3 regions of the Streptomyces clavifer genome follow, and region 3 is predicted to be linked to each of the others. Evidence: riboswitches for the same ligand, from Rfam matches in the RefSeq annotation. Region 3 holds a riboswitch; each other region holds the start of a gene.

Evidence for each region. A riboswitch is a leader RNA that binds a small molecule or an ion and turns the genes downstream of it on or off. The one in region 3 is predicted to bind S-adenosylmethionine.
Region 1: another riboswitch for S-adenosylmethionine. It lies ahead of OG927_RS08660 (aminotransferase class V-fold PLP-dependent enzyme); the one in region 3 lies ahead of OG927_RS28425 (hypothetical protein).
Region 2: another riboswitch for S-adenosylmethionine. It lies ahead of thrC (threonine synthase); the one in region 3 lies ahead of OG927_RS28425 (hypothetical protein).

The regions. Positions count from the first base shown of each region.
Region 1 is NZ_CP107793.1:2,023,024-2,033,217, reverse strand. It holds gene OG927_RS08695 (L,D-transpeptidase) at 60-1,313, shown strand; gene OG927_RS08690 (DNA-binding transcriptional response regulator) at 1,371-1,772, opposite strand; gene ctaE (aa3-type cytochrome oxidase subunit III) at 1,960-2,580, shown strand; gene qcrC (cytochrome bc1 complex diheme cytochrome c subunit) at 2,636-3,445, shown strand; gene qcrA (cytochrome bc1 complex Rieske iron-sulfur subunit) at 3,442-4,494, shown strand; gene qcrB (cytochrome bc1 complex cytochrome b subunit) at 4,491-6,116, shown strand; gene trpD (anthranilate phosphoribosyltransferase) at 6,241-7,305, shown strand; SAM riboswitch class IV at 7,450-7,567, shown strand; gene OG927_RS08660 (aminotransferase class V-fold PLP-dependent enzyme) at 7,741-9,117, shown strand; gene OG927_RS08655 (Lrp/AsnC family transcriptional regulator) at 9,189-9,470, opposite strand; gene OG927_RS08650 (rhomboid family intramembrane serine protease) at 9,467-10,194, opposite strand, start outside.
Region 2 is NZ_CP107793.1:4,206,749-4,216,942, forward strand. It holds gene OG927_RS18355 (alpha,alpha-trehalose-phosphate synthase (UDP-forming)) at 1-693, opposite strand, end outside; gene OG927_RS18360 (glucosyl-3-phosphoglycerate synthase) at 748-1,698, opposite strand; SAM riboswitch class I at 1,852-1,979, shown strand; gene thrC (threonine synthase) at 1,998-3,296, shown strand; gene OG927_RS18370 (MoaD/ThiS family protein) at 3,325-3,600, shown strand; gene OG927_RS18375 (cold-shock protein) at 4,113-4,319, shown strand; gene groL (chaperonin GroEL) at 4,629-6,251, shown strand; gene OG927_RS18385 (DinB family protein) at 6,592-7,101, shown strand; gene OG927_RS18390 (GH1 family beta-glucosidase) at 7,231-8,634, opposite strand; gene OG927_RS18395 (carbohydrate ABC transporter permease) at 8,688-9,593, opposite strand; gene OG927_RS18400 (carbohydrate ABC transporter permease) at 9,590-10,194, opposite strand, start outside.
Region 3 is NZ_CP107793.1:6,533,907-6,544,100, reverse strand. It holds gene OG927_RS28450 (LacI family DNA-binding transcriptional regulator) at 1-434, opposite strand, end outside; gene OG927_RS28445 (pectinesterase family protein) at 623-1,708, opposite strand; gene OG927_RS28440 (family 43 glycosylhydrolase) at 1,872-3,326, opposite strand; gene OG927_RS28435 (arabinan endo-1,5-alpha-L-arabinosidase) at 3,308-4,279, opposite strand; gene OG927_RS28430 (dihydrofolate reductase family protein) at 4,617-5,174, opposite strand; gene OG927_RS28425 (hypothetical protein) at 5,495-5,905, opposite strand; SAM riboswitch class IV at 5,954-6,065, opposite strand; gene OG927_RS28420 (cytochrome P450 family protein) at 6,192-7,418, opposite strand; gene OG927_RS28415 (cytochrome P450) at 7,415-8,698, opposite strand; gene OG927_RS28410 (YceI family protein) at 9,127-9,762, shown strand; gene OG927_RS28405 (polysaccharide lyase 6 family protein) at 9,828-10,194, opposite strand, start outside.

The DNA of each region.
Region 1 (10,194 bases), 4.5 Mb from region 3:
GGCCCCCGTTTGCAGTCACTGAACGCGCTGGATCGGATGAATCTTCTTAGCGTGGGTTCATGAACCACACGCCGCGCATCCGCACCCTGGTGAGCTGCACCCTGCTGGTCGTGACCCTGGTTGCAGGTGCGACCGCCTGTGGCGAGCCCGATGGCCATCCACTGTCCCTGAGGCCGCACGACGCGGCCGACCTGGTCACCTTCAACGGTCCGGCCAAGGACGAGAAGGCCGACCCCGACAAGCCCCTCGAAGTCACCGTCAAGGACGACGACGCCCGCATCACCGACGTGACGGCCGTCGACACGGAGGGCCGCCACCTGGCGGGCGAACTCGGGGCCGACGGGAAGCGCTGGCACTCCACCGCCTCGCTCGCCGCCGGTACCCGCTACACCGTCAAGGTCTCCACGGAAGACGGCGACGGCGCCCCGGGCAGCCGTACATACGCCTTCGGTACGACCTCCGCGAAGAAGTTCCTGAAGGTCTCCTTCGGCCCGCAGGCGGGCACCTACGGCGTCGGGCAGCCCATCACGGCGGAACTCAGCGCTCCGGTCACCGGCCGGGCGGCCAGGGCCACCGTGGAACGCGGGCTGCAGGTCCGGGCCACCCCGGCCGTCACGGGCTCCTGGTACTGGGTCGACGACAAGACCCTCCACTACCGGCCCAAGGAGTACTGGCCCGCCGACGCCACCATCGACGTCCGCAGCAACCTCAAGGGCATCAAGGTCTCCAACGCCCTCTACGGAGCCGCCGCGAAGCCGCTGAAGCTTGCCACCGGCGACCGCATCGAAGCCATCACCGATGCCTCGGAACACTCCATGACGGTCCTGCGCAACGGAGAAGTGATCAACACCATCCCGGTCACCACGGGCAAGCCCGGCTTCTCCACCCGCAACGGCGTCAAGGTCGTGCTGGGCAAGGAGTACTACGTACGCATGCGCGGGGAGAGCATCGGCATCGCCGCCGGCTCGTCCGAGTCGTACGACCTGCCGGTCTACTACGCGACCCGGGTCACCTGGAGCGGCGAGTACGTCCACGCGGCCCCCTGGTCGACGGGCTCACAGGGCAACGCCAACGTCAGCCACGGCTGCACCGGCATGAGCACCGCCGACGCCGAATGGTTCTTCGACACCGTGCGCGAGGGCGACATCGTCAAGGTCATCGGCAGCGAGGGCGAGACGATGACGCCGTTCGACAACGGCTTCGGCGACTGGAACCTGGCCTGGGACAGCTGGCAGAAGGGCAGCGCGCTGCGCAGCGGCACGCCCGACGCGGGCACCGACGTCCAGGCGGCGCGGCTGCGCCCCCAGGTCTGATCCGGCCGGGGAGTGCGCCACGCCGCGGAACGTCCCCGCGCGGGCCGGCGGGGCCCGTCAGGCCCGGATGGACAGCCGGTGGCGCAGGAGGGAGGCCAGGGCGTCCGCGAAGTCGACCGGGTCGACCGGATGGGTCACCGCCGCGTCCGCGCGGCTCCAGGTGGCCAGCCAGGCGTCCTGCGGGCGCCCGATGAGCAGCAGGACGGGCGGGCAGTCGAAGATCTCGTCCTTGATCTGCCGGCAGACGCCCATACCGCCCGCGGGCGCCGTCTCGCCGTCCAGTACGCAGACGTCCACACCGCCCCGGTCGAGGGCGCTCAGGACCGCGGGCAGGGTGGCGCACTCCAGGAACTCCACCCGGGGCACGTCCGCCGCGGGCCTGCGGCCCGCGGCCAGCTTCACCTGCTCACGGGTGTTGGCGTCGTCGCTGTAGACCAGGACCGTGGCGGTCGGCTGCATTGTTCCTCCGTGACATCTGTGTCTTCGGGGCTCTCGGGGCATGAACCGATGGGCGGATCGTACTCCGGCGGACAGCCTGTCAGCACCGGTAATGACAGCGTTTCGATGGGCCGTTCGGTGAGGACACACTGCGCTGACACACCGAACAGCACCCCCGGGAGTGAGGGCGGGATAAGCGACCGACATAATGTCGGTCGTGGCGACAGCAACGACAGTAGAAACCGGGCACGCGCACCCGTCGGTCAATCGACCGAACCTCACCAGCGTCGGAACCATCATCTGGTTGAGTTCCGAGCTGATGTTCTTCGCGGCCCTCTTCGCGATGTACTTCACCCTGCGATCGGTGATGGGACCCGACCACTGGAAGGAGATGGCCGACCATCTGAACTTCCCGTTCTCGGCGACGAACACCACGATCCTGGTGCTTTCCTCTCTCACCTGCCAGCTCGGCGTCTTCGCCGCGGAGCGGGGCGATGTGAAGAAGCTCCGCACCTGGTTCATCATCACGTTCGTGATGGGTTCGATCTTCATCGGAGGCCAGGTCCTCGAGTACACCGAGCTGGTCAAGGACGCGGGTCTCTCCCTGTCCTCGGACCCGTACGGCTCGGTGTTCTACCTGACGACCGGCTTCCACGGTCTGCACGTGACAGGCGGTCTCATCGCCTTCCTGCTCGTTCTGGGCAGAACGTACGCGGCCTCGAGGTTCACCCACGAGCAGGCCACCGCGGCCATCGTCGTGTCCTATTACTGGCACTTCGTCGATGTCGTCTGGATCGGCCTGTTCGCCACGATCTACATGATCAAGTAACCGGGCTCGCACCCACCCACCATCGACGCAGAAGATCCTGACACCGGGGTAATCCGTGAAAAAGCTCTCCGCACGACGACGCCATCCGCTGGCGGCGGTCGTCGTACTACTCCTCGCGCTGGCGGCTACCGGGGGGCTGTACGCCGCGTTCGCGCCTGCGGGCAAGGCGCAGGCCGACGAAACCGCCCAGTCCCTCGCGATCGACGAGGGTAAGAAGCTCTACTCCGTAGGCTGCGCCAGCTGCCACGGATCCGGCGGTCAGGGCACCACCGACGGGCCGTCCCTCGTGGGCGTCGGCTCCGCCGCCGTCGACTTCCAGGTCGGTACCGGACGTATGCCGGCCCAGCAGCCGGGTGCCCAGGTACCGAAGAAGCCGGTCATCTACACCCAGGCCGAGATCGACCAGCTCGCGGCGTACGTCGCGTCGCTGGGCGCCGGTCCGATCACGCCGACCGGCAGCCAGGTCGACCCCGCGGGCGCGGACGTGGCCAAGGGCGGCGACCTGTTCCGCACCAACTGCGCCCAGTGCCACAACTTCACCGGCAAGGGCGGCGCGCTGACCAACGGCAAGTACGCCCCGGACCTCGAAGGCGTGAGCCCGAAGCACATCTACGAGGCCATGCAGACGGGCCCGCAGAGCATGCCCTCCTTCCCGGACAGCACCATGCCGGAGCAGGAGAAGAAAGACATCATCGCGTACATCAAGACCGTCAACGGTGATGAGTCCGCGTCCCCCGGCGGGCTCTCGCTCGGTGGCCTCGGCCCTGTCAGTGAAGGTCTCTTCGGCTGGATCTTCGGCCTGGGCGGTCTGATCGCCATCGCCGTATGGGTCGCGGCCCACACCGCTAAGGCCAAGAAGTCATGAGTAGCCAACAGATTCCAGAAACGAACCTGCCGGTAGAGCAGGACGCCGCGCACGGCGCGGTGGAGGCTGCGGCCGACCCGTTCGCCGACCCCGGACTGCCGGCCCACAGGCCGCGCATCCAGGACATCGACGAGCGGGCCGCGAGGCGCTCCGAGCGGGCCGTCGCCTTCATGTTCACGCTGTCGATGCTGGCGACGATCGGCTTCATCGCCTCGTACGTCATCTTCCCGGTGGACAAGATCGTCTACATCTGGCCGCTCGGCCACGTGAGCGCGCTCAACTTCTCCCTCGGGATGACCCTGGGCCTGGCGCTCTTCCTCATCGGCACGGGCGCCGTCCACTGGGCGCGCACCCTGATGTCCGACGTCGAGGTCGCCGACGACCGGCACGCCATCGAGGCGGAGCCGGAGGTCAAGGCCAAGGTCATGGCCGACTTCGCGGCCGGTGCCAAGGAGTCCGCGATCGGACGGCGCAAGCTGATCCGCAACACCATGTTCGGTGCGCTGGCCCTGGTGCCGCTCTCCGGTGTGGTGCTGCTCCGCGACCTCGGTCCGCTGCCGGAGAAGAAGCTCCGCAGCACCCTGTGGGCCAAGGGCAAGCAGCTCGTCAACATGAACACCATGGAGCCGCTGCGTCCCGAGGACATCGTCGTCGGTTCGCTGACCTTCGCCATGCCCGAGGGCCTGGAGGAGGACGCGCACGACTTCCAGACGCAGATCGCCAAGGCCGCGCTGATGATCATCCGCATCGAGCCGGACAACATCAAGGACAAGCGCGAGCGCGAGTGGGCCCACGAGGGAATCGTGGCCTTCTCCAAGATCTGCACCCACGTCGGCTGCCCGATCAGCCTGTACGAGCAGCAGACGCATCACGTGCTCTGCCCGTGCCACCAGTCCACCTTCGACCTCTCCGACGGCGCCCGCGTCATCTTCGGTCCGGCCGGTCACGCCCTTCCGCAGCTGCGGATCGGTGTGAACAGCGAGGGCAACCTCGAGGCGCTCGGTGACTTCGAAGAGCCCGTCGGTCCTGCCTTCTGGGAGCGCGGATGAGTACTGCGACGGAAACCAAGCGCAAGGCGCCCGCCGGTGAGCGGGTGGCCGACTGGGCGGACGGCCGGCTGGGCATCTACGGCCTGGCCAAGGCCAACATGCGCAAGATCTTCCCGGACCACTGGTCCTTCATGCTGGGTGAGATCTGCCTCTACAGCTTCATCATCATCATCCTCACGGGTGTGTACCTGACGCTGTTCTTCAACCCGAGCATGAACGAGGTCGTCTACCACGGCTCGTACGAGCCGATGCAGGGCATCCGCATGTCCGCGGCGTACGCGTCGACGCTGGACATCAGCTTCGACGTCCGCGGTGGTCTGCTGGTCCGGCAGATCCACCACTGGGCCGCGATCATCTTCCTCGCGGGCATGTTCGTGCACATGTTCCGGGTGTTCTTCACGGGCGCGTACCGCAAGCCGCGTGAGATCAACTGGCTCTTCGGCTTCCTGCTGTTCGTGCTCGGCATGTTCACCGGCTTCACCGGCTACTCGCTCCCGGACGACCTGCTCTCCGGTACGGGTGTGCGCTTCACGCAGGGCGCGATCCTGGCGATGCCGATCGTCGGTACGTACATCTCGATGTTCCTGTTCGGCGGGGAGTTCCCCGGGACCGAGATCATCTCGAGGTTCTACTCGATCCACATCCTGCTGCTGCCGGGCATCATGCTCGGGCTCGTGGTCGCGCACCTGATCCTGGTGTTCTTCCACAAGCACACGCAGTTCGCGGGTCCGGGCCGGACCAACAAGAACGTCGTCGGCATGCCGCTGCTGCCGGTCTACATGGCGAAGGCGGGAGGGTTCTTCTTCCTGGTCTTCGGTTTCATCGCGATCCTCTCCGCCATCGCCACGATCAACCCGATCTGGGCGCTCGGCCCCTACCGTCCCGACCAGGTGTCCACGGGCGCCCAGCCGGACTGGTACATGGGCTTCGCGGAAGGCTTCGTCCGTGTCATGCCGGGCTGGGAGATCAACCTCTGGGGTCACACGCTGGCCCTGGGCGTGCTCATCCCGCTGGTTCTCTTCGGTGTCGTGCTCGCGGCTCTCGCGCTGTACCCGTTCATCGAGTCGTGGATCACCGGGGACAAGCGCGAGCACCACATCCTGGACCGCCCGCGCAACGCTCCGACCCGCACCGGACTGGGTGTCGCCTGGGTGACGATCTACTTCGTCATGCTGATCGGCGGCGGCAACGACATCTGGGCGACCCACTTCCACCTCTCGCTCAACGCGATCAGCTGGTTCGTACGGATCGCCTTCTTCGTCGGCCCGGTCGTGGCGTTCATCGTGACCCGGCGGATCTGCCTCGGCCTCCAGCGCCGCGACAAGGAGAAGGTGCTGCACGGGCGCGAGTCCGGCACCATCAAGCGCCTGCCGCACGGTGAGTTCGTCGAGATCCACGAGCCGCTCAGCCAGGGGCAGCTCCACACGCTCACGGCGCACGAGCAGTACAAGCCGTTCGAGATCGGCCCGACGGTCGACGAGAACGGTGTCGAGCGCAAGCCCTCCGCAGTGCAGAAGCTGCGGGCCAGGCTCAGCCGCGGCTACTACGGCGAGGACAACCAGATCGCCAAGCCCACCGCCGAGGAGTACAAGGAGATCACCAGCGGCCACGGCCACCACTGATCACCTCAGCTGACCGCCACAGCAGGAGCCCCGTCCATTCGATGGACGGGGCTCTTCGCTGTCCCCCGGGGCTGGATAGGGTGGGGACCGTTCCCTTACCGGCTGTGGACCCCAGGAGCGGACCATGAACGTGGCGACCCAGGACGGCGGCGAAGGCGTGGCGGCCCGTTCCTGGCCCGGCGTGCTGACCCCGCTCCTGCGCGGCGAGAACCTGACCGCCGAGGACACCGCGTGGGCCATGGACCGCATCATGAGCGGCGAGGCGACCGACGTGCAGATCGCGGGGTTCGCGGTCGCGCTGCGGGCCAAGGGGGAGACGGTCGACGAGGTCACGGGCCTCGTGAACGCCATGTACGCGCACGCCCGGACCATCCACGTGCCTGGCCGCACCGTCGACATCGTGGGTACCGGCGGCGACCTGGCCAAGACGGTCAACATCTCCACCATGTCGGCGATCGTGATCGCGGGGACCGGCGCCAAGGTCGTCAAACACGGAAACCGCGCGTCCTCCTCGGCGAGCGGTGCCTCCGACGTCCTGGAGAAGCTCGGCGTCAGCCTCGAACTGGCGCCGGAGCGCGTGGTCGAGGTCGCGGAGGAGGCCGGCATCACCTTCTGCTTCGCCGTGAAGTTCCACCCGGCCCTGCGGCACGCGGCCAGGGCCCGCAAGGAGCTCGGCACGCAGACCACCTTCAACATCCTCGGTCCGCTCACCAACCCGGCCCGGGTGCGTTCCCAGGCCGTCGGGGTCGCCGACCTGAGGATGGCGCCCATCGTCGCGGGCGTGCTCGCCGACCGGGGGAACTCGGCACTCGTCTTCCGCGGCGACGACGGTCTCGACGAGCTGACCACCACCGCGACCTCCCGGGTCTGGATCGTCCGGGACGGCGGCGTGCGCGAGGAGTCGTTCGACCCGCGCGACGTCGGCCTGGAGCTGGTGCCGGTCGAGGCGCTGCGCGGCGCCGACGCCTCGTACAACGCGGATGTCGCCCGCCGGCTGCTGGACGGGGAGACCGGTCCGGTGCGCGACGCGGTCCTGCTCAACTCGGCGGCCGCGCTGGTCGCCCTCGACCCGGGCGAGGGCACGCTGAACGAGCGGATCGCCGCCGGGATCGCGCGGGCCGCGGAGTCGGTCGACTCGGGTGCGGCCAAGCGCGCACTGGAGCGATGGGTGGCCGCCAGCAACGCGTAGGCCCTTCGCCGGGGCCGGGCCGGTGCCGCGATCCGTTCGGATCCGGGCAGAAGGACCCCGAGGCGTGCGAAGCGAAGCAGAGCGCAGTCCGGATCGCGGACTGCGCTCTTGCGCGTACGGGCAGGTGTGGCAAGATGCTGCGCAGGTCATGAGTGACAGCGACTACGGCCCCGGCCCGCTGTCCGGCAACCCTCCGTCCGTGGCGGGGTGCCCCGGGTGAAGACCAGGCCGCAGGCAGCGAGGCTTGCGGCAAGCGCGGGCCCCTCGGCATCTGTGCATGCCAACCCCCGGGGTCCTGGTCCCTAGGGAGCCTCTTGTGAGCAAGCGAATGCGATAGGGCTCTTCGCCCTTCTCCGCACACCCTTCTTCTCCTTTCCCCGTGCTGCCGCGTACCGCCGGCGCGAGGATTTCGCCTGCCTGTTACGGGAGTTCGCCATGTCTGTCTCCACCGCTGCCCTCGACCAGTCCATTTGTGCCCCGCTGCCTGTTCTGGGAGCAGATGTCACCGTTCCGCTGGTGACCGGCGGCGATGTCACCTATGCCGCCCTCGACTACGCGGCGAGCGCCCCGGCCCTCCAGCGGGTGTGGGACGACGTGGCCGCCTACGCCCCGTACTACGGCAGCGTGCACCGCGGCGCAGGGTACCTCTCGCAGCTCTCCACCGACCTCTTCGAGAGCAGCCGCACGACGGTCGCGGACTTCCTCGGCTGCCGGCCCGAGGACCAGGTGGTCTTCACCCGTTCGACGACGGACTCCCTCAACCTGCTGGCGTCCGCGCTGCCCGCCGACTGCCAGGTCTTCGTGTTCGAGACCGAGCACCACGCCTCGCTGCTGCCCTGGCGCGACGCCCGGGTGACGTACCTCGACGCCCCGCGCACCCCGGCGGAGGCCGTCGCCACGCTGGAGCGTGCGCTGGCCGGCCGCGACCCCCACGGGCCGGCGCTCGTCTGCGTGACCGGCGCTTCCAACGTGACCGGTGAGCTGTGGCCGGTCAAGGAGCTGACCTCCGCGGCCCACGCCCATGGTGCGCGGATCGTGCTCGACGCGGCGCAGCTGGCGCCCCACCACCCGGTGGACATCGCGGATCTGGACGTCGACTGGGTCGCCTTCTCCGGCCACAAGCTGTACGCGCCGTTCGGCTCGGGCGTCCTCGCGGGCCGGGCCGACTGGCTGCGGGACGCGGAGCCGTACCTCGCCGGGGGCGGTGCCTCCCGCAAGGTCGCCCGGCGCGCCGACGGCGGCGTGGACGTGGAGTGGCACACCACGCCCGCCCGGCACGAGGCGGGATCGCCCAACGTCATCGGCGTCTACTCCATCGCCGCCGCCTGCAGGGCCCTGACCGAGGCCGGGTTCGACCGGCTGGTCGCGCGCGAGCAGCAGCTCGTCACCCGGGTCCGCGAAGGGCTGGCGGGGGTGCCCGAGGTGCGGGTGCTCTCCCTGTTCGGCGACGACGCCCCGCGGGTCGGCGTCATCTCGTTCGTCGTCGAGGGCTGGAACAGCTCGCACTTCGCCGCGGCGCTCTCCGCGGAGTACGGCATCGGGGTGCGCGACGGACTGTTCTGCGCCCACCCCCTCGTCCGGACGCTGCTGGGCAGCGAGCCGCAGGAGCCGGGCGAGTGCGGCGCGCCGGAGGCGGAGCCGGGGGAGCGGTCGCTCAACGCCATCCGGGTGAGCTTCGGGGCCGGTACGCCGGACGAGCACATCGAGCGGTTCCTCGGCGCGGTCCGGGAACTGGTGCGCACCGGTGCGCGGTGGTCCTACCGCACGGAGGACGGGCGCTGCGTCCCGGACCGGGGTGCGGCACAGGTCTGACGGGCCCGCGTACGGCTTCGGCCGGGGACTGGAGCAGCGCTCCCCGTCCCCGGCCGAAGCCGTACGCCGTGCTACGCGTCGAGACCGATGGCGAAGGCCGCCTCGAGGTCGTGCTGCGAGTACGTACGGAAGGCGACGTGGGTGTCGGTGCCCTCGACGCCCGGGATCTTGCTGATCCGGCCGGGGATGACGTCGGCCAGATCGTCGTGCTTGGCCACCCGGACCATGGCGATCAGGTCGTACGTGCCGGTGACCGAGAAGACCTCGCTGACGCTGTCCAGCGCGGCGATGGCCTCGGCGATCTCGGGAATCCGGTCCACGCTGGTTTTGATGAGCACGATCGCGGTGATCACGGCTTGCTTTCTCCCTCGGTGGCCGTGGCTGGAGCCTTCACCCTAACCCCACCCCGGAAGCGCACCCGGGCGTAGAGGAACCCGGTGGCGAAGCCCGCCACATGGGCGAGGTAGGCCACGCCCGGCCCGCTGCCCGCGCCCCGGGCCGCGAGCCACTGCAGGACGAACCAGAACACGAGCACGATCCAGGCGGGGAAGCGCAGCGGCAGGAAGAAGAGGAAGGGGAAGAGGCTGGTGACCCGGGTGCGGGGGAAGAGGCGGAGGAACGCGCCGAGCACCGCGGAGATCGCCCCCGACGCGCCCACCAGGGTCTGGTCGGACTCGGAGTGCGCGACCGCGTAGACCACCAGGGCGAAGTAGCCGCAGCAGACGTAGAAGAACGCGAACTCGGCATGGCCCATGCGCTCCTCGGCCATCGCGCCGAACACGTACAGGAAGAGCATGTTGCCGAGCAGGTGCAGCCAGCTGCCGTGCACGAAGAGCGCGGTCAGCGGCGTGAGCGCCGCATGGGCGGAGCCGTCCAGGAGTTCACCGGGGATCACGCCCCACCGCTCGAAGTACCCGGCCTGCGCGGCGAGCAGGGCGTCGGCGGAGCCGCGGACGGGGGCGAGACCGGAGAGCGGGCTGAGCAGGAAGACGACGCAGCACAGCGCGATGAGCCCGTAGGTGACCGGTGCGCCGCCCGGTGCGGTCGCCGCTCCCAGTTCCCTGGCCCGCGCCCGCC
Region 2 (10,194 bases), 2.3 Mb from region 3:
CAGCCCGTGCACCCCGACCCGGGTGCGGCCGGTGCCGCCGAGGATCTCCGTACAGCAGCCGATGAACGCGTCCGCCCAGCGCCGGGTCAGGAAGGCCGCCCGGTCGGCGCCCAGGATGCCGCGCAGCAGCTGCTCGCCGATGTCGTCGGGCAGCAGCCGGAAGTAGTCGACGGGCGCCCACGGGGTGTGCGAGAAGTGCCCGATCCGCAGGTCGGGGCGGAGCTCGCGGAGGATGCCCGGGACGAGTGAGAGGTGGTAGTCCTGCACCAGGACCGCCGCGCCGACGCCGGCCTCCTCGGCGAGCGCCTCGGCGAAGGCCCGGTTGTAGGCCTCGAAGGAGGCCCACTGCCGGCGGAACTCCGCGTCGAAGACGGGCTCCACCGGCGTCTGGTAGATCATGTGGTGCACGAACCACAGCACCGAGTTCGCGATGCCGTTGTACGCGTCGGCGTGGACCCCGGCGTCGATGTCGAGCATCCGGACGCCGGGCTCGGAGACGCCGCGCCGGACCGCCTCGCGGTCGCCGTCGCCCAGGGCCGCGCACACCCACAGCTTGTCCTCGACGGCGCTGAGGCCGGACACGAGCCCGCCCCCGCCGCGTTTCGAGTCGAGCGAGCCGTCCTCACGCAGCGCGTACGACACCGGGCCGCGGTTGGAAGCGACGAGGACCTGGGCAGCGTGCTCGGAGACCATGTAACCGAACCTAGCCCGTCCGGGGACCCGCCAAACGTGACGCCGGCCGTCTTGCTACGCCGCGCGGCGGGACGCGTACTCCGCGACCTCCCGCATCGGCGGCCGTTCCTCCGTGTCCACCGCGTGGGTGCGCGGTACGAAGCCGTTCGCGCCCCGCTCGAACTGGGTGAGGGAGGGCCGCACCAGATGCCCACGGGACAGCCGCAGTTGCGCGGTGCGGTAGATCGCCGCGGCCATCCGGCCGAGCGCCTGCCCGTCCTGGTGGCGGTGCTTGCGTACGCCGACGTCGACCTGGGCCAGTGCGTCCAGGCCCACCGTGTGCAGGGCGTCGACGAGCAGACCCAGCTCCACTCCGTAACCGACCGGGAAGGGCAGCCGTTCCAGCAGGGAGCGGCGTACCGCGTACTCGCCGCCGAGCGGCTGGACGAAGCCGGCCAGCTGCGGCCAGTGCAGGTTGAGCAGCGGACGCGCCACCAGCTCGGTGACCCGGCCGCCCTGGCCCGCGGTGTCTCCCAGCGGCCGGTCGTACATGGCCTTGACGAAGTCCACCTCGGGGTCGGTCAGCAGCGGGCCGACGATCCCGGAGACGAAGTCGGCGGAGAAGTCCCTGAGGTCCGCGTCGATGAAGCAGACGATCTCCCCGCCGGTCACCAGCAGTGACCGCCACAGCACCTCGCCCTTGCCCGGGACGGCGGGCAGCGAGGGGAGGATTGCGTCCCGGTGCACGACGCGGGCGCCCGCCCGCCGGGCCACCTCGGCGGTGGCGTCGGTGGAACCGGAGTCGATCACGACCAGCTCGTCGACGAGCCGGACCTTCTCCATGAGCTCGCGCCTGATCTCCGCGACGATCGCGCCGACCGTCGCCTCCTCGTTCAGCGCGGGCAGCACGACACTCACGCTCGCACGGTGCGGATCCCTCGCCCGGGCGGCCGTGAGCCGGTCGAGCGGGCGGTCGGCGGCTGACCAGGAACGCCTGCTCAGCCAGCGTTCCACCTCTTCCAGCACGGTCGATACTCCCTGTATGTGATCCATCTCGCGGTGCGGACGACTATCTCCATCGCCCGGGGCTTCGGTTACAGTCTTGAACAACGCGGATGGCCCTCGCATGTCGGGGTCGGTCCGCGAATAAATGCCCGGATCCATGATCCGGTGCCACAGCGCTCATCCAGAGGGACTGAGGGAACGGCCCGTTGAAGTCCCGGCAACCCTCCTGCCGACCGCGAGGTCACGGTGGGGAAGGTGCCAATTCCGTCTTGTGGCGAAATACGTCGCGAGGAAGATGAGGAGAAAGGGCCTCCGCCATCATGGCCGTGCAGACAGTTGCAACAAACAACAATTCCTCCGCCGTGGACCTCGGTCCCGCCGTAGCGCTTTCCTGCCGCGAATGCAGCGAACGTTTCGAGCTCGGCCCCATTTTCGCCTGTGCGTCCTGTTTCGGGCCGCTCGAGGTGGCGTACGACCTGCCGAGCGGCTCGCCCGAAGAGCTGAAGAAGCGCATCGCCGAAGGCCCGGACAACATCTGGCGCTACGCGCCGCTGCTGCCGGTCCCCTCGGACGTCGCGGACAAGCCCAACATCAACCCCGGCTTCACGAAGCTGGTCAAGGCCGACAACCTCGCCCGTGAGCTGGGCGTCACCGGCGGCCTGTACGTCAAGGACGACTCCGGCAACCCGACGCACTCCTTCAAGGACCGCGTCGTCGCGATCGCCGTCGAGGCCGCCCGCGCCTTCGGATTCACCACCCTCTCCTGCTCCTCCACCGGCAACCTCGCCGGTGCGGTGGGTGCCGCCGCGGCCCGCGCCGGCTTCCGCTCCTGCGTGTTCATCCCGCACGACCTGGAGCAGGGCAAGGTCGTCATGGCCGCGGTGTACGGCGGTGAGCTGGTCGGCATCGAGGGCAATTACGACGACGTCAACCGCTTCTGCTCCGAGCTCATCGGAGACCCGCTCGGCGAGGGCTGGGGCTTCGTCAACGTCAACCTGCGGCCGTACTACGGCGAGGGTTCCAAGACCCTGGCGTACGAGATCTGCGAGCAGCTCGGCTGGCGGCTGCCCGACCAGCTCGTCATCCCGATCGCGTCCGGATCGCAGCTCACGAAGATCGACAAGGGCCTCCAGGAGCTGATCAAGCTCGGCCTGGTCGAGGACAGGCCGTACAAGATCTTCGGCGCGCAGGCCGAGGGCTGCTCCCCGGTCTCCGCCGCCTTCAAGGCCGGCCACGACGTCGTCCGGCCGCAGAAGCCGAACACGATCGCCAAGTCCCTCGCCATCGGGAACCCGGCCGACGGCCCGTACGTCCTGGACATCGCCCGGCGCACCGGCGGTGCCGTGGAGGACGTGAACGACGAGCAGGTCGTCGACGCGATCAAGCTGCTGGCCCGCACCGAGGGCATCTTCGCGGAGACCGCGGGCGGTGTGACGGTCGGCGTGACGCAGAAGCTGATCGAGGCCGGTCTGCTCGACCCGACGCTGACCACCGTCGTCCTGAACACCGGTGACGGGCTGAAGACGCTGGACGCCGTCGCCCCGACGACCGGCGTGGCGGCGACGATCCGGCCCAGCCTGGAGGCGTTCCGCGCCGCGGGCCTCGCCGCCGCCAACTGACCACCCGAGACCGAAGGAAGGCACCCACATGAGCGTCAAGGTCCGTATCCCCACCATTCTCCGCACCTACACGGGCGGTCAGGCCGAGGTCCCGGCGGAGGGCGCGATCCTCTCGGAGGTCATCGAGTCGCTGGAGAAGGACCACCCGGGCATCGCGGCCCGCGTCCTGGACGACCAGGGCAAGCTGCGCCGCTTCGTGAACGTGTACGTCAACGACGACGACGTGCGCTTCGAGGGCGGCCTGGAGGCCGCCACCCCGGACGGCGCCGGCATCTCGATCATTCCGGCCGTCGCCGGAGGCTGACCGCCGGGCGGGCCCGCGCCGGGCCGCTGACGGACGTGGGTCCGGCCGTCGTGTGCGAGGCAGGGGCCCGGGGTCCCGCCGGCTCCGTCGACTCCATCGGCTCCATTGCGTGAACATCATTGCCCCCTCCGCGAGAGAAGCGGAGGGGGCAATTCTGCAGGATTGAGCGGGGTACAGTTGGGGAAGCCCCCTCAGCTGCCCGCGCCGCCCGCATATGAGAATGCGCCCGGTCGCGATAAGAAGCAGCCAAAGTGCGTGAACCCCTTGAGGCATAAGTGGCCTTTGTCAGGCCCGACTTGCCCCGGAACATCCACGGTTCCCCCTATCCGGGCATTCGGCCATGCCCAGAATTCTCGTCCGATTGACCTGTTGCAGAGGGCAGTTGGGCGGATACATTCGGCCGCGGTCGACGCGTTCCGGCGCACGCCACCCTCTCCTGTCGGAGGGTGACTTCTGACCCGGGCCCGCGAAGTGCGGACCTGCGCAAGGGCCAGTAATAGGGGAGTAAGGCTATGGCTCAGGGCACCGTCAAGTGGTTCAACGCGGAGAAGGGGTACGGCTTCATCGCGGTCGACGGTGGTGCGGATGTCTTCGTCCACTACAGCGCGATCCAGATGGACGGATACCGCACCCTCGAAGAGGGTCAGCGAGTTGAATTCGAGATCTCGCAGGGCCAGAAGGGGCCGCAGGCGGACATGGTCAAGCTCGCCGTCGGCTGAGCTCGGCGCGGTCGGCCGACGACACCACTCACACACGCAGGGCCCGTACCTCCGAAGAGGGGGACGGGCCCTTCGTGCGTGTGTGCGCCCCTCCCGGTTGTCCACCGACGGAGGGGGACGCTTGCACTCGCAGGGGTCGAGTGCTAATTATTGGCGTTAGCACTCTCCAGGTGAGAGTGACAGAACTTGGACCGGGCCGGTGAGGCCCGCAGGCTCTGTGGGGCAAGGAACCACAGAGCACGCTGGCCGTCCGTCGCGGGCGCCTCTCGGTCCGGAGAAATCCACCCCTGTCCGGGAGGACCACTTCACATGGCCAAGATCATCGCGTTCGACGAGGAGGCACGGCGCGGTCTCGAGCGCGGGATGAACCAGCTCGCCGACGCCGTCAAGGTCACCCTCGGCCCCAAGGGCCGTAACGTCGTCCTCGAGAAGAAGTGGGGCGCGCCCACGATCACCAACGATGGTGTTTCCATCGCCAAGGAGATCGAGCTCGAGGACCCGTACGAGAAGATCGGTGCGGAACTGGTCAAGGAGGTCGCCAAGAAGACGGACGACGTCGCCGGCGACGGTACGACCACCGCAACCGTTCTTGCTCAGGCGCTCGTCCGCGAGGGCCTGCGCAACGTCGCCGCGGGTGCCAACCCGATGGCTCTCAAGCGTGGCATCGAGAAGGCCGTCGAGGCCGTCTCCGCCGCTCTGCTGGAGCAGGCGAAGGACGTGGAGACCAAGGAGCAGATCGCTTCGACGGCCTCCATCTCCGCCGCCGACACCGAGATCGGCGCCAAGATCGCCGAGGCGATGGACAAGGTCGGCAAGGAAGGCGTCATCACCGTCGAGGAGTCCCAGACCTTCGGTCTGGAGCTCGAGCTCACCGAGGGTATGCGCTTCGACAAGGGCTACATCTCGGCGTACTTCGCCACCGACATGGAGCGTATGGAGACGTCGTTCGACGACCCGTACATCCTGATCGTCAACTCCAAGATCAGCAACGTGAAGGACCTCCTTCCGCTGCTCGAGAAGGTCATGCAGTCGGGCAAGCCCCTGCTGATCATCGCGGAGGACGTCGAGGGCGAGGCTCTGTCGACGCTGGTCGTCAACAAGATCCGTGGCACCTTCAAGTCCGTGGCCGTCAAGGCTCCGGGCTTCGGTGACCGCCGCAAGGCCATGCTCGGCGACATCGCCATCCTCACCGGTGGCACCGTCATCTCCGAGGAGGTCGGTCTCAAGCTGGAGAACGCCGGCGTCGACCTGCTCGGCACCGCCCGCAAGGTCGTCATCACCAAGGACGAGACGACCATCGTCGACGGTGGCGGCGACAGCGACCAGGTTCAGGGCCGCGTCAAGCAGATCCGTGCCGAGATCGAGAACTCCGACTCGGACTACGACCGCGAGAAGCTCCAGGAGCGCCTCGCGAAGCTGGCCGGCGGCGTGGCCGTCATCAAGGCCGGCGCCGCCACCGAGGTGGAGCTGAAGGAGCGCAAGCACCGCATCGAGGACGCGGTGCGCAACGCCAAGGCCGCCGTCGAGGAGGGCATCGTCGCCGGTGGTGGCGTGGCTCTGCTCCAGGCCTCGGCCGTCTTCGAGAAGCTCGACCTGACCGGTGACGAGGCCACGGGCGCCAACGCCGTGAAGCTCGCGCTGGAGGCTCCGCTCAAGCAGATCGCCGTCAACGGCGGTCTCGAGGGTGGCGTCATCGTCGAGAAGGTGCGCAACCTGCCGATCGGTCACGGCCTGAACGCCGCGACCGGCGAGTACGTCGACATGATCGCCGAGGGCATCATCGACCCGGCGAAGGTCACGCGCTCCGCTCTGCAGAACGCCGCGTCCATCGCCGCGCTCTTCCTCACGACCGAGGCCGTCATCGCCGACAAGCCGGAGAAGGCCTCCGCGGCCGCTCCGGGCGGCATGCCGGGCGGGGACATGGACTTCTGATCCCTCGGGACCAGTAGCTCCACGCAGTACCTGTACGACGCCGGCCCCCGGGATTCGTCCCGGGGGCCGGCGTCGTACCCGCAGTGCGCCGTCCCCCGTGGCCGCCGTTTCCGTCGCGCCGTTCAACGGCGGCCACGGGGCCTCCCGGCGCGCCGTGGCGGCCGTGTCGTGCCCGCTGTCACCCGGGGGAACGGGCCGCGCGGATACACGGTCGGCCCGTCGCCGCGTACCGGACGCCGCGGACACGGCGAAGCTCCACGGGCAGGTGCGAGAGGGGTGCCCCCACTCGCACCTGCCGGATACTGGTGGCCCCTTGCACCCGTCCAGAAGGAGCACACCGGTGACCACCGACTCCCGTACCGGGCCGCCCGGTGCAGGCGGCGAGCGCGAGACCCTGCGGGCCTTCCTCGACTACCACCGCGCGACCCTGGCCATGAAGTGCGAGGGGCTGGACGACGAGGAGCTGCGGCAGCGGTCGATGCCCCCGTCCACGCTGACACTGCTCGGACTGGTGCGTCACATGGCCGAGGTGGAACGGGCCTGGTTCCGCCGTGTGTTCGAGGACAACGCGGCGCCGATGGTCTGGTCCGACCGGATCGACTTCCAGGCCGCCTACGACGCGAGCGCCTCGACCAGGGAGGAGGCGTTCGGAGCCTGGGAGGCCGAGGTGGAGAACTCGCGCCGCGTCGAGCGGGAGGCCGAGTCCCTCGACGTGCTGGGTCTCCAGCCGCGCTGGGAGGCGGAGGTGTCGCTGCGGATGGTGATGGTGCACGTGCTCCTGGAGTACGGCCGCCACAACGGACACGCGGACTTCCTGCGCGAGGGCGTCGACGGGACGGTGGGGGCCTGAGGTCCGACGACTTCGGCGCGTGGCCGGTGAAGGACCGGTTCGGCATCAGCGGCGTCCACTTCAAGGGGTGACGGATCGCTGCCGCCGTGGTGCGCCGCCGCCGGATCCGGCGGCGGCGCACCACGTGGGTCAGGGGCGGTCGATGCCGCCCCGCGCGATGACGTCGGCGTACCAGCGGGCGCTGTCCTTCGGGGTGCGGCGCTGGGACGCGAAGTCCACGTGGACGATGCCGAACCGCTTGCCGTAGCCGTACGCCCACTCGAAGTTGTCCAGGAGCGACCACAGGAAGTACCCGCGCACGTCCACGCCGTCCCCGATCGCGCGGTGCACGGCGGACAGGTGCGCGTCCAGGTACGCGACCCGTTCCGGGTCGTGGACCTGGCCGGAGGGGTCGGCGTAGTCGTCGTACGCGGCGCCGTTCTCGGTGACCATGAGCGGCAGGCCGGGGAGGTCGTCGCGGAGCCGGGTGAGGAGTTCGTACAGCCCGTCCGCGTCCACCGGCCAGTCCATCGCGGTCCGGGGCCCGTCCGCCGGGGTGAACGCCACGTGCTTCTCGGCGCCCGCCCACGGGGACGGGGACTCCGACGCGCCGGCGGAGACGACGCTGGGGGAGTAGTAGTTGATGCCGAGGGAGTCGAGCGGCGCGGAGACGACCTCCAGGTCACCGTCCCGGACGAAGGACCAGTCGGTCACCGCGGCCGTGTCCTGCACCAGGTCCTGCGGCAGCCGCCCGTGGAAGACGGGGTCCAGGAAGAGGCGGTTGGCGACGGCGTCGATCCGGCGGACCGCGTCGTGGTCCGCCGGGGTGTCGGCCAGCGGGCGCAGGGCGTGCAGGTTCAGCGTCAGCGACACCTCGGCGGAGGCCGGCAGCAGGCTCCGCAGGACACCGGTCGCGCTGCCGTGCGCCAGGTTGAGGTGGTGGGCCGCGCGCAGGGCGGCGACGTCGCTCGTACGGCCGGGGGCGTGGACCCCGTTGCCGTACCCGAGGAAGGCCGCGCACCAGGGCTCGTTGAGCGTCGTCCAGGTGGCCACCCGGTCGCCGAGGGCCCGGGCCACGAGTCCGGCGTAATCGGCGAACCGCTGTGCCGTGTCACGCTCGGGCCAGCCGCCCGCGTCCTCCAGCTCCTGCGGCAGGTCCCAGTGGTAGAGCGTCGCGACGGGCCGGATGCCGGCGGCCAGCAGTTCGTCGACGAGCCGCCGGTAGAAGTCGAGACCGTGCTCGACGGCGGGGCCCCGGCCGGTCGGCTGGACCCGCGGCCAGGACACCGAGAAGCGGTAGTCGGTGACGCCGAGGTCCTTCATCAGCGCCACGTCCTGCGGCATCCGGTGCAGGTGATCGGCGGCGATGTCACCGGTGTCGCCGTTGCGGACCTTGCCGGGGATCCTGCTGAAAGTGTCCCAGATGGACTCGGTGCGGCCGCCCTCGGTGGCCGCTCCCTCGATCTGATAGGCGGCGGTGGCCGTCCCCCAGCGGAATCCGGTGGGGAACCGCAGCCCCGCCACGGTGTCGGGGCGGGCGTCGACAGCGGTCATGAGACAGGCACTCCAGGAGGTGAGTCGGTGCGTGTGGGGGTGGTGGGGGAGGCTCAGCCCTTGACGGCTCCCTGCATGATGCCGCCGACGATCTGCCGGCCGAGGAGGCCGAAGACCAGCAGGACGGGGAGCGTGCCGAGCAGCGTGCCGGCCATGATCACGGACTGGTCGTGGACGTATCCGCCGCCGAGCTGCCGCAGGGCGACCTGCACGGTCGGCTCCTGCGAGGACAGCGCGATGATCGGCCAGAAGAAGTCGTTCCACGCGGTCATGAAGGTGAGCATGCCGAGCACCGCCATACCGGGCCGGGCGACGGGGACGACGATGGACCAGAAGATGCGTGCGGTGGACGCGCCGTCGACGCGGGCCGCCTCGATCAGTTCGTCGGGCAGTGACTGCACCAGGTACTGGCGCATGAAGAACACCCCGAAGGCCGACACCAGGCCGGGCAGGATCACGGCCTGCAGCTGGTTCACCCACTGGAGCTCCGCGATGAGCATGAACAGCGGGATGACCCCGAGCTGCGGCGGGATCATCATCGTGCCGATGGTCAGGGTGAGCAGGGCGCCGCGGCCCTTGAAGCGCAGTTTGGCGAAGGCGAATCCGGCCAGGGTGCAGCACAGCACGGTGCCGACGGTGATGGAGCCGGACACGATGAACGAGTTCAGCAGCGCCTTGCCGATCGCGGCCTCCTCCAGCACCGCGCCGAAGTTCTTGATGAGGTTCGGGCCGGGCAGCAGGCTGGGCGGCACCTTCGCGAGGTCGGCGTTGGAGCGGCTGGCCGCGACGATCGTCCAGTAGAAGGGGAACGCCGAGATCAGCAGGGCGAAGCCGAGGATCAGGTAGGAGAGCCAGCCGCCGTGCATGCCCCGTGCTCCCCGCGGCTTACCGCGCCGGCCGCGCGGGGTCGTGGGCGGTACGATCTCTGGCGCGGTCGGCTGTGCGGCGAGCGTGGTCATCGGCCGGCCTCCTTACGGGCACGGCGGCGCGCGACGAGGGCGTTGGCCCCGACGAGCACCACGATCAGGACGAACATCACCCAGGCGATGGCGGCCGCCCGGCCCAGGTGGAAGAAGCCCCAGCCCTGCTCGTACATGTACAGGCCGAGGGTCTGGTACTGGTGCGAGATGCCGCCGGAGATGGACCCCTCGAAGAGCAGGGGCTCCCCGAAGAGCTGGGTGGCGCCGATCGTCGACACGATCACCGTGAAGACGATGGTGGGCCGCAGGCCGGGCAGCGTGACGTGGATGAACTGGCGCCAGCGGGACGCCCCGTCCATCTCGGCGGCCTCGTAGAGCTCGCCCGGGATGGACTGCATGCCCGCGAGGTAGATCAGCGCGTTGTAGCCGGTCCAGCGCCAGACGACGATGGTGGAGACGGCGATCTGCGACGCGACCGTGCCGGTCTGCCAGTCCACGGGACTGAGCCCGACCAGCCCCAGCGCGTAGTTGATCAGACCGAAATCGCGGCCGAAGAGCTGGGCGAACACCAGCGTCGCGGCGGCCACCGAGGTGGCGTACGGGAGCAGGATCGCCGTCCGGATGAAGGTGCGGCCGCGCA
Region 3 (10,194 bases):
CCGATGAGGACGGCGGTCCGTCCGGACTCACGGAGCAGCGGGAGCCGTTCGTCGTGCATCTCGACGTCCATCAGGATCATCGCGTCCGCGAGCGAGCTCCCGGCGATCCGCCGGACCGCCGCGGGCCCTTCCTCTCCGGTGAGGAGCAGGACGTCGTAGCCGTGGGTCCGGGCGGTGGTGGCGACGGCGATGGCGATCTCCATCATCACCGGCACGTACATGTCGGTGCGCAGCGGCACCATGAGCGCGATGATGTTGGTCCGGCTGCTGGCGAGGGCGCGTGCCCCCGCGTTGGGGTGGTAGCCGAGCTGCCGGATGCTGAGCTCCACCCGCTCACGGGTGGAGGCGGAGATCGACCGCTTCCCGCTGAGGACATAGCTCACCGTGCTCGCGGAGACTCCGGCGTGCTGGGCGACCTCGGCAAGCGTGACCATTCAGCTCTCCATTACAGATGAGGGCGGTAAAGAAGAGTCGGTGAAGCGCTTCGACAGCACCCCCTGCCCTCCTCTTCACACTCTGACATGCACAGACACCGATGAGCCTAGACTTGCTCACAGGGACTGTCCAGAGTGGAGTTGAAGCGCTTCGACCGCCTTCGGGCCCTCTCACTGCACACCGTGGCTCAGGACGCCGACGGTGTCCAGCCGTCCAGCCAGTCCGCGGTCTCCTGCGCGGTGGCCTGGGCATCGGAGAGCTGCGGTCGGTCGCTGCTCGCCGCGCCGGCGCCCGGTCCGGTGTTCTTGTACTCGGCGAAGCGGTCGTCCTTCCAGGAGAAGCCGCTCATGTCGGTCCACGGGGCGGATCTGATCGCGGCACTGAGGTTGGTGTTGCGGAAGGTGGCCATCGGGTCGAGGGAGGCGTCACCACCGGCGTGCCAGGGCCGTCCGAGGTAGAAGCTCGCCCCGGAGACGTCCCCGTTGACGGTCGAGCTGTTGATCAGGAAGCCCTTGCGGCCGGCCGCGGTACTGGGCGCGGCGATGTAGCCGGCGGAGCTGCCGTTCCACCGCTTCTTCAGCGTGATGACGGACTTGTCGATCACCGCACTGGCCCGCCCGAAGATGAAGTCGACGTTGCCGACGACATAGGAGTTGACCATGTAGACCCGGCCGAGGGTCGCCTTGGACGCGGTGTCGAGGAGCAGGGTGTCCTGGTCGCCGGTGACGATGACGGAGTCGAGGAAGACCTTGTCCGCGGCGGTGCGCAGGGCGACGGCCTGGAGTCCGCTCATGTTCTGGTTGGCGGCCTCGTCGAAGTCGTTGGAGAGGGTGAGGTTGCGGGCCTGGAAGCCGTTCCCCTCGGCCGCGACGGTGGCGCTGCCGCTCGTGCCGTAGGTGCCGGAACCGTCGGGCTTCTGGGCGCCGGAGGCGTTGTTGTAGACGATGACGGTGTCGTTGCGGCTCGGTCCGCTGCCCTGGAGGGTGACGTTCTGCTTGGTGGAGGGGATCTTCACGGTCTCCCGGTACGTGCCGGGTTTGACGGAGACGACGACGCGCGCGGTGTTGCCGGCCGGGATCGCGTTCACCGCGGCCTGCACGGTGGAGTACTGCCCACTGCCGTCCTTGGCCACGGTGAGGGTGGTCGCCGCTGCCGCGCCGGACGCCGACCCGTACGCCTGCACCGACACGACGGCCAGGAGCGCCGTCCCTCCCGCGACCAGCGTGCGGCGGTGCCGGGGGTCGACCGGGGTACGTCGTCGATTCGCTGCCATGACCTGATCCGTTCCGTCGGGAAGAGGTGGGGGTTCCTGGCAGTAGTCGCCGCCGCGGCCCGAAAGGTTGCCGCGTGGCGGTACGGAATCCGCAGCGGTTCCATCATCGCGTTTCCCGGCCCCGGGAGGGGCCCGGGCCTTCGCGGCCCGGGCCCCTCGGGCGTCAGACCGCCGGGGTGAGTTTCCACTGCTGGCAGGTGTTGTTCAGCCAGGTCCACTGCCGTACGTCCGCGCCGTCGGCCGCGGAGCAGTCCGCCACGTCGGCGACCTTGCCGGTGGCCTGGTTGACGATGCGCACCCAGCCGCCGGTGTCGGTGGTGACGAGGCGGAAGCGCTGGCAGGTGTTGTCGAGCCATGACCACTGACGGAGGTCGGCACCGTCGGCCGTCGAGCAGTCCGCCGTGTCGAGCACCTTGCCCGTCGCGACGTTGACCAGGCGGCTGGTGTCGTCGCCCCGGTCCTCGACCCGCCATCTCTGCTGTGCGCCTCCGTTGCAGGTCCACTGCTGGACGTTCGCCCCGTCGGCGGTCGACGCCCCGTTCACGTCGAGGCACTTCCCGGTGGCCCGGCTGACCACGGTGTACGCGGTGGGCGTGGCCGCCGTCTCACCGGAGGGCCCGGCCAGTGTCGTGCCCAGGGCGACGGGTGTGCCGAGGTTCGGGGTGCCGTCGCTGTTCCAGCCGAACTTCTGCGCCCGCGCGGTACGTCCGTTGTCGCAGCCGTCGGACGCCGAGTCGTTCGCGTGGTAGACGATCCAGCTCTCCGTGCCGTCGGGCGAGGTGAAGAAGCCGTTGTGCCCCGGTCCATAGACCCCGGCGGCGTTGTTCCGCTGGAAGACCGGGGTGGACTTCTTCGTCCAGGAGGATGCGGCGAGCGGGTCGGAGCCGGTCAGGGTGAGCTGCCCCAGCTTGTAGTCGGGCGTCCAGCAGCCGCTGGCGGAGTACACGATGAACGTCTTCCCGCCCCGCTGGAGCACCTCGGCGCCTTCGTTGACCGTGCCGCCCGACTTCTCCCAGTCGTAGGTGGGCGTGGAGATCGTCGAGAAGGATCCGCTGAGCGTGTACGGGTTCGACATCGGCGCGATCACCAGGTTCTGCGTACCGCCACCGCTCGCGCTGCCCAGCAGGTACATCGAGCCGTTGACGGTGAGCACGCTCGGGTCCAGCATCCAGGTGCTGCCGAGCTGGTTGCGGTACGTGTAGGGCCCCATCGGGTCCGAGGACGCGCTCTGCAGTACGTGCACCCGCTGCGTGGGGTTGTAGTCGGTGATGTTCTGCCCGGCGACGAAGTACAGGTACCAGCGCCCGCCCGAGTAGTGCAGTTCCGGCGCCCAGATGTTGCAGCAGCGGGAGGCCGCGTCACCTTTCCACACCTGCACGCTCGGCGCGGTGGCGAGCCCGGCGAGTGTGGGCGACTTGCGCAGGGTGATGACGTCGGTCCAACTCGTCGCCACCAGGTAGTAGTTGCCGTCGTGGTACGAGATCCAGGGGTCGGCGCCCTTCTGCGCCTTGACCGGGTTGGTGTAGGGCCGCCCCTCGGCAGCGGACGCCGCCGTCGGCTGGCCCAGCGCGAGGGCGAGCAGGAGGGCGCTCAGCAGGGTCAGTAGGCGACGGGCCATCCGCTGCTCCAGTTCAGTAGGTTGACGCCGAGCTTCGGGGTGCCGTTCTCCTGGCCGTCGTAGTAGTGGTAGACGAGCAGGTCGCCGTCGGAGTCCGCCAGGATCGACTGGCCCCCTGGTCCGATGTACCGGCCGTGCGACTCCATGACGGGAGTGCCGCCGTTGCTGAGCATGCTGACGCCGTTGCGGTCCTTGTAGGGCCCGGTGATGGCGGTCGCCCGGCCCACCTTGATCTTGTACGTGGAGCTGGTCCCGGCACAGCAGGTGTCGTACGAGGCGAAGAGGTAGTAGTAGCCGTTGCGCTTCACTATCGACGGCGCCTCGACCGCCTTGGTCCCGGTGGGGCGGGAGGCGAGGGAGCGGCGTGCGGTGTCCCCCGCGTACTGCTTGCCCGTCGAGGGGTCGACGCGGATCATCTTGATCCCGGTCCACCAGGAGCCGAAGGAGAGCCACCACTTGCCGTCGTCGTCCACGAAGAGGTTGGGGTCGATGGCGTTGTAGTCGCTCGACGCGTTCGAGGTGTACACGATGCCGTAGTCGCTCCAACTGCCCGCCAGACCGGTGGTGGAGCCGGCGAGTCCGATGGCCGAGGTGTTGGAGCCGAAGGACGAGACGGCGTAGTACATCAGGTACGTGCCGCCGCGGTAGGAGATGTCGGGGGCCCAGGGGTCCGAAGCCGAGGAGTAGTTCTTCCACCAGCTCGGCTTCGTCGTGAAGGCGTTGCCCGACCGGCCGAAGGCGGTGCGGTCGGTGGAGGTGCGGAGCTGGAGGCCTTCTCCTGTGGAGTAGAGCAGGTACCGGCCGGACGGGCTCCGGATCATGGACGGGTCGTGGACGACGATGTCGCCGTTGACGACACCGGGGTTGGGGTAGGCGGAAGCACTGCCCGGCACGAGGGCCATCAGCAGCGCGGCGGGGAGAACGGCGAGGGTCCTTCTCAGGCTGCGGCTCATGAGGAGACCTCCTTCGGTCGTGGGGCGCGGGGGGCGCGTCGGTGGCACTGGACAGTCGCCGCCGACCGCTCACTGGTTGCCATGCCCACGCCATTCGCAGGTTCGACATATCGAATAATGCTCGGCACTTCGGACGGGACCGTAGAATCGAACACGTTGCGCGTCAACGGATCGCGCACGGATTCGGCGAACGCGCGCACCCCGTGCGAGATCACGAACAGCACGAGCACGGTGCTTGGTCGGCCTGACACTCGCGGCAGGAGGAGCCCGCCCTCGAGCCGCTCGGGTCCCACCTGCCCCGGCTGGGCCACCGGCAGGTGGGAGCAACCGCTGCGGCTCAGCGGGTCCGGTAGCGCGCGTAGATCAGTCCGCTGTCGAACACGCGCTCCTCGACCAGCTCGAGATCGAGGCGCACCCCCTCGGGGAAGAACCGCTTGCCGCCGCCGACCACGCTCGTGGTGATGAACAGGTGGTACTCGTCCACCAGACCGGCCGCGATCGCCTGGGCCGCGAGGTTCGGGCCGTCGACGGTGAGGTCGTGATCCGCCTCGGCCTTGAGCCTGCGCACCGCGTCCGGGTCGAAGGTCCGCTCGATCGTGGTCTTCGCGCTGGACACCGACTCGAGCGTCGTGGAGTACACGATCTTCTCCGCGGCCCGCCAGTCGCGGGCGTACTGCAGGATGTGCGGCGGCAGGTCGGGCTCGGTGTGCGCGGTCTCCCAGTAGACCATCGTCTCGTACATCCGTCGGCCGTAGAGGTACGTGCCGACGGGCCGGAAGAGGTCGTTGACGAAGGTGTGCACCTCCTGGTCCTCGGCCCCCCTGCCGAGGTCGCCCTCGGCCGCCTCGGCATAGCCGTCGAGCGAGGTGATCATCGAGTAGATGAGCTTTGCCATGTGTCTCCTCCGCCTACGAGCGCGCCGGTCGGTCGGCGGTCCCGCAGGCTGTGACCTCCGCAGGGACCGGAACTCATCGATCGACCGGCCGACCGGTTCCGTTCATCGCCGGATCACGGACGAGGCACGCCTCGTCGGCGGGTTGCCCGCGCAGTGTCGCGAAACGAGTGGCCCACGCCGGTCGCAGACCATCATCGCGACCCTCGTGCCGTGACCGCCGCACCGACGCACCGCCGCACGGGACGTCCTTCCGGCCCCGCCGGCACGCCGCGGGGCCGACGGCGAGTGGGGCCCGACGCAGCGGCCCTGCCGGGGCCCCGTCAGAGCCCGTAGGTGAAGTTCCCGCGGTTCGTCCGCTCCGGGCCGGGCCGCTCGGTCACGCACAGCGCCCCGCCCTCGGTGCCGACGTTCACCAGCCCGGTCGCCCCGCCGTCGAGGCCGACGAACCGCAGCGCGTGCCAGCGCGGGAGCCAGAAGACCCGGCCCCGGTGCCCGGCGAGCAGCTCCCGCAGATCGGCGGGGGCGTGCATCCACACCTCGGGCAGGTCGCCCGCGTGCTCGAAGGCGGCGCGCAGCGCGAACCAGCCGTCGTCACGCACATCGCTGGAGGTGAGCAGCAACTCGACGGCCCGGCCCGGCTCCTGCACGCACTTCTTGGCGTGGATCCAGTGCACGTGGTGCCCGGCGGCGTACTGCGTGCAGCCGTCCTGGTGAATGAGGTGGGGGAGCATGGGCGGTCGCCGCCTTCCGGGGTCTTGGACCCCGGGGCCCGCCCCCGGTGTCCGCTGTTCCCCGCGCGGTGCCGCGCGGAGCGGGTCGTCACCCGGAGCACCCGCAGCGGAAGCGGGGTGCCGTCCAGCGAGCCGGGGCTTGCCACTGGAACTCATGACCCACGAAAAGCGTAACAGGAGCCGAGAGGCCGTCAGGAGGTACGCCCCGGCTCGTCGCGACCCCTCCCCGGGGCGGGGCAGGGGCGTGTCCCGAGCGGTGCTCCGGCGGCGTCCCGGCAGGCGCCCCTCAGCCGTGCAACAGCACGGGAAACGCCTCCATGTCGTTCTGTGTCATCACCGGCAGCTTGCGGATCTCCTCGTCCGGAACGGCGAGCCTCAGCTGCGGGAAGCGTCCGAACAGCGCCGGCAGCGCGATGCCCGCCTCCACGCGGGACAGCGCGGCGCCCGGGCAGATGTGCGGCCCGTGACCGAACGTCATGTGCCGGATCGGCGTCGGGCGGGTGATGTCGAAGGCGTCGGCGTCGTCCCCGTGCTGCACGGCATCGCGTCCGATGGCCCGGTAGGAGATCACCACCCCCTCCCCTTCGGCTATCACCTGGTCACCGACCTGGATGTCCTCCGTGGCGAACCGCATCAGCAGATGGGTGGTGGGTGTGTCCCAGCGCAGCGTCTCCTCGATCACCGTGTCCCACGGGATCTCCCCGTCCAGTACCTTCCTCAGCTGGTCGGGGTGGGCGAGCAGCGCGCGTACGGCGTTGAGGATGAGCCCGATCGTGGTCTCGTGCCCGGCCGCCACCATGGCCTTGAGGTTGCCGACGACCTCCTCCTCGGTCAGCGGCTCGCCGCCCTCCTCGGCGAGGATCAGCGCACTGGTGAGGTCGTCGGTGGTCCGCGCCTTCTTCTCCCGCACGAGCTCCGCGTAGAACACGTCCAGCTCCGCGAGCAGCGCCATGCGCTCCTCCTGCGGGGTGAGCATGGAGAAGAACGCCTTGTAGCGCTTCGTCAGCATCGGGTGCTGCGCCTCGTCCACCCCCATCAGGAGGCCGACGACCCGCATCGGCAACGGCTGGGCGAACACCGCCTTGAGGTCGACGACGCCGTCCTTCCCCTGTTCGGCGAGCGCGTCCAGCAGTTCCTCGGTGAACTTCTCGATGGCCGGGCGGATCGCCTCCAGCCGGCGCGGGGTGAGTGCCTGGGAGGTCTTCGTCCGCAGCCGGCGGTGCTCCTCGCCGTCCACGGTGAACATGGAGCGGCCTGCGTCGATCATGCCGATCAGCGGCCAGGCGTGCGTGACCTCGCCGCTCCGCCAGAGCCCCCACGCGTTCAGGTCCTTCACCAGCCGCGTGTCGACGAGCAGTTGGCGTGCCTCCGCGTGCCGGGTGACGGTCCAGGCGGGCACCCCGAGGAGCTCGATGCGGGCCAGTGGCGCGCCACCCCCGCTCAGCTTCTCGGTCTCACCGTCGAGGTCCCGGACGAGGGGGTCGACGACCACGGTCGCGTGCGGGCAGTTCACAACAGGTCTCCTGTCGTACGTACGGGAGCGAACCGGACGGGAAGCGCGTTCATCCCGCGCAGGAAGGCGGACGGCCGCCGCACGAGGTCCTGGGCCGGGACGGCGAGCCGGAGATCGGGCAGCCGGTCGAGGATGACCTCGATTCCGGTACGGGCGATGGTCTCGGCGATCTCCTGTGCGGGGAAGGGGCAGCGGTACTCGCCGTGGCTGAACGCCAGGTGCGCCCCGTTGCTGCCGTGCGACGCGGTGCCGGGCCCCAGCTCCTGGCGTATCAGGGGGTCGGTGTTGGCCGCGCCCAGACCCAGCAGGAGCATGTCCCCGGCCTTGATGGTCCGCCCGCCGAGCTGCGTGTCGCGGACCGCCCACCGGCCGGCGAGGATCTGGGTGGGGCTCTCCTCCCAGAGGACCTCGTTCATCGCGTCGCCGATGCTGCGCCGGCCGCCGGCGAGCGATTCGGCGAACTGGTCCTCGGTGAGCATGAGGCGCAGGGAGTTGCTGATCCAGTCGGCGGTGGTGAGGTGGCCCGCCGCCGTGATGGCCATCAGGTCGAGCGCGTACTCCTCGTCCGTGAAGGGTTCGGGGTCGGCGAGCATCCGCGAGGTGACGTCGTCGCCGGGCTCGGCCCGCTTGACCGCGACGAGCCGCCGCATGTGCGCACCGAACCGCCCGTACGCCTCCTGGGCCCCGGGGCCCCCGTCGGCCAGGTCCTTCAGGACCCGGGCGATGTCCGCGCCCTCCGCGTCGGGGAACCCGACGAGGCGGGCGAGGACGAGCACGGGCAGCGGCTCGGCGAAGTCGGCGACGAGATCGGCCGAACCCCGGCCGCAGATGTCGTCGACGAGCCGGTCGGCGAGCTGCTCGCAGTGCCCTCGGATCTCGAACGGGTCCACGCCCTCCAGCGCGGGCACCACCATCTCGGAGTGCCGCCGGTGCTCGGCGCCCGCGGTGAAGTAGATGGACGGCATGGGCCGCCCCACCATGGGCAGGAGCGGCCAGTCCTCGGGTACGTGCTCCCACTGGTTCCACAGCCCGACGTCCCGCGGGAAGAGCTCGCCGTCGCTGGTGACCTGGTGGACCTCCCGGTAGCCGACGACCAGCCAGGCCGGAAACCCTCCGGCGAGCTCGACCGGAACCACGGACCCGTACGCGTGGCGCATCGTCCGGTACAGGGCCTGCGGGTCGGTGGTGAAATCCGGTCCGCCGAGCTGCACGGGGGCGGTGGCGGCGTGCGCGGGGCAGCCGCCGGACGCGGGCACGGCGGATAAGGAAGGGCTCGTCATCGTACGGACTCCTGGGGAGACGGCTTCGCGCGTTGCGGCCATACGATCAACGCGCGACCACTATAAGGAGGTTGGGTGAAGCATTGGGCGTCTCTCACGCCCATTTCCCGCCTGTTTACGATCACATCGGTGTGGTGTGGCTCACGGGAACCCCGCCTCCGCGCCGGAGGCACAGAGAGGGCGAGGTGTGACGGGTAGGAAGATCGATAACGCGGCGGGGGCACGGATCAGGGCGGGCGGCCACGTGGCGTTCGGCCAGCTCCACGAGGGAGTGCGCGCGTGAAGGCGGGCCACCACCCCACCTACCGGCCGGGGGTGAATGGACGCCGCGGACAGGGAACTCCACCGTGTGAAGGTCTGCCAAGGAATGGTCGGGTTTCCCGATCCGGCCTTGCGGGTGCTGCTCACCCCTGGATAACTGAATGATCATGAACCTCTTCAGCCGTAGTTCCACGCTCCGCCGCCCAGCGGCACCGGCCGACGCGGCGGCCCCCACCGGCGTGGTGGCGCCGGATCCGGCCCTGGTTGCCCTCACCGGAGAGTGGATGATCGACCCCGCGCACAGCAGGATCGGATTCTCGGTGCGGCACGCCATGGTGACGACGGTGCGCGGCTCCTTCGCGGAGTACGAGAGCCGCCTGTTCTTCGACGGCCGGGACCCGTCCCGTTCCAGGGCCGAGATCGCGCTGGCCACGGCGAGTGTCGACACCGGTGTGGAGCAGCGTGACGCCCATCTGGTCGGCCGCGACTTCCTGGACGCCGGCAGGCACCCGCGGATCACCTTCACCAGCACCGCTGTGCAGCTGGCGAGCAAGGAGGTCTACCGCATGACCGGCGACCTCAGCATCAGGGGAACGACCCGCCCCGTGGTCCTGGACCTCACCTACATCGGCCACGTCACCGACCCGTTCGGATACGAACGGGTCGGCTTCGACGGGACCACCACCATCAACCGTTCCGACTGGGGCCTGACGTACAACGCCAGGCTGGCCGAGGGCGGGGCCATGGTGAGCGAGAGGCTCCGCCTCCAGTTCGACATCGCCGCCATCCGCGCCACGGGCTGACCCCGCCACGTCGAGCGACGACTCCCCCGCCCGAACGACTGCCGGGCGGGGTCGAAGTGTGGGGCTCAGGCAGCGTTCGGCCCCACGTCCGCCGCGGTGAGCGGCCGACGCAGCGGTGCCTGGACGCTGTACTGGTCCGCGCCGGTGTCGCGTGCGGCGCCCCGTGCGTGACCGTCGAGGTCCTGGGTGACCGATCCGAGCCCGGAGGACGCCGCGCCGATCGCCGGGCTGCCCGGAGACAGCCGGTGGACCCCGTCGGATTCCAGGCGCAGGAGCGGGTCGGCCCGGGTGTAGCCGGACGAGGGGATGTCCCCCGGCAGTGCCGCTCCCCAGAGGAGATTGCTCCGCCACGTGACTCCGGCGCCCAGGCCGGCCTGGACGAGGCCGCCGGACTGGGCGACGAGGAGGTTGTCCGCCACCGACACGTCCTGC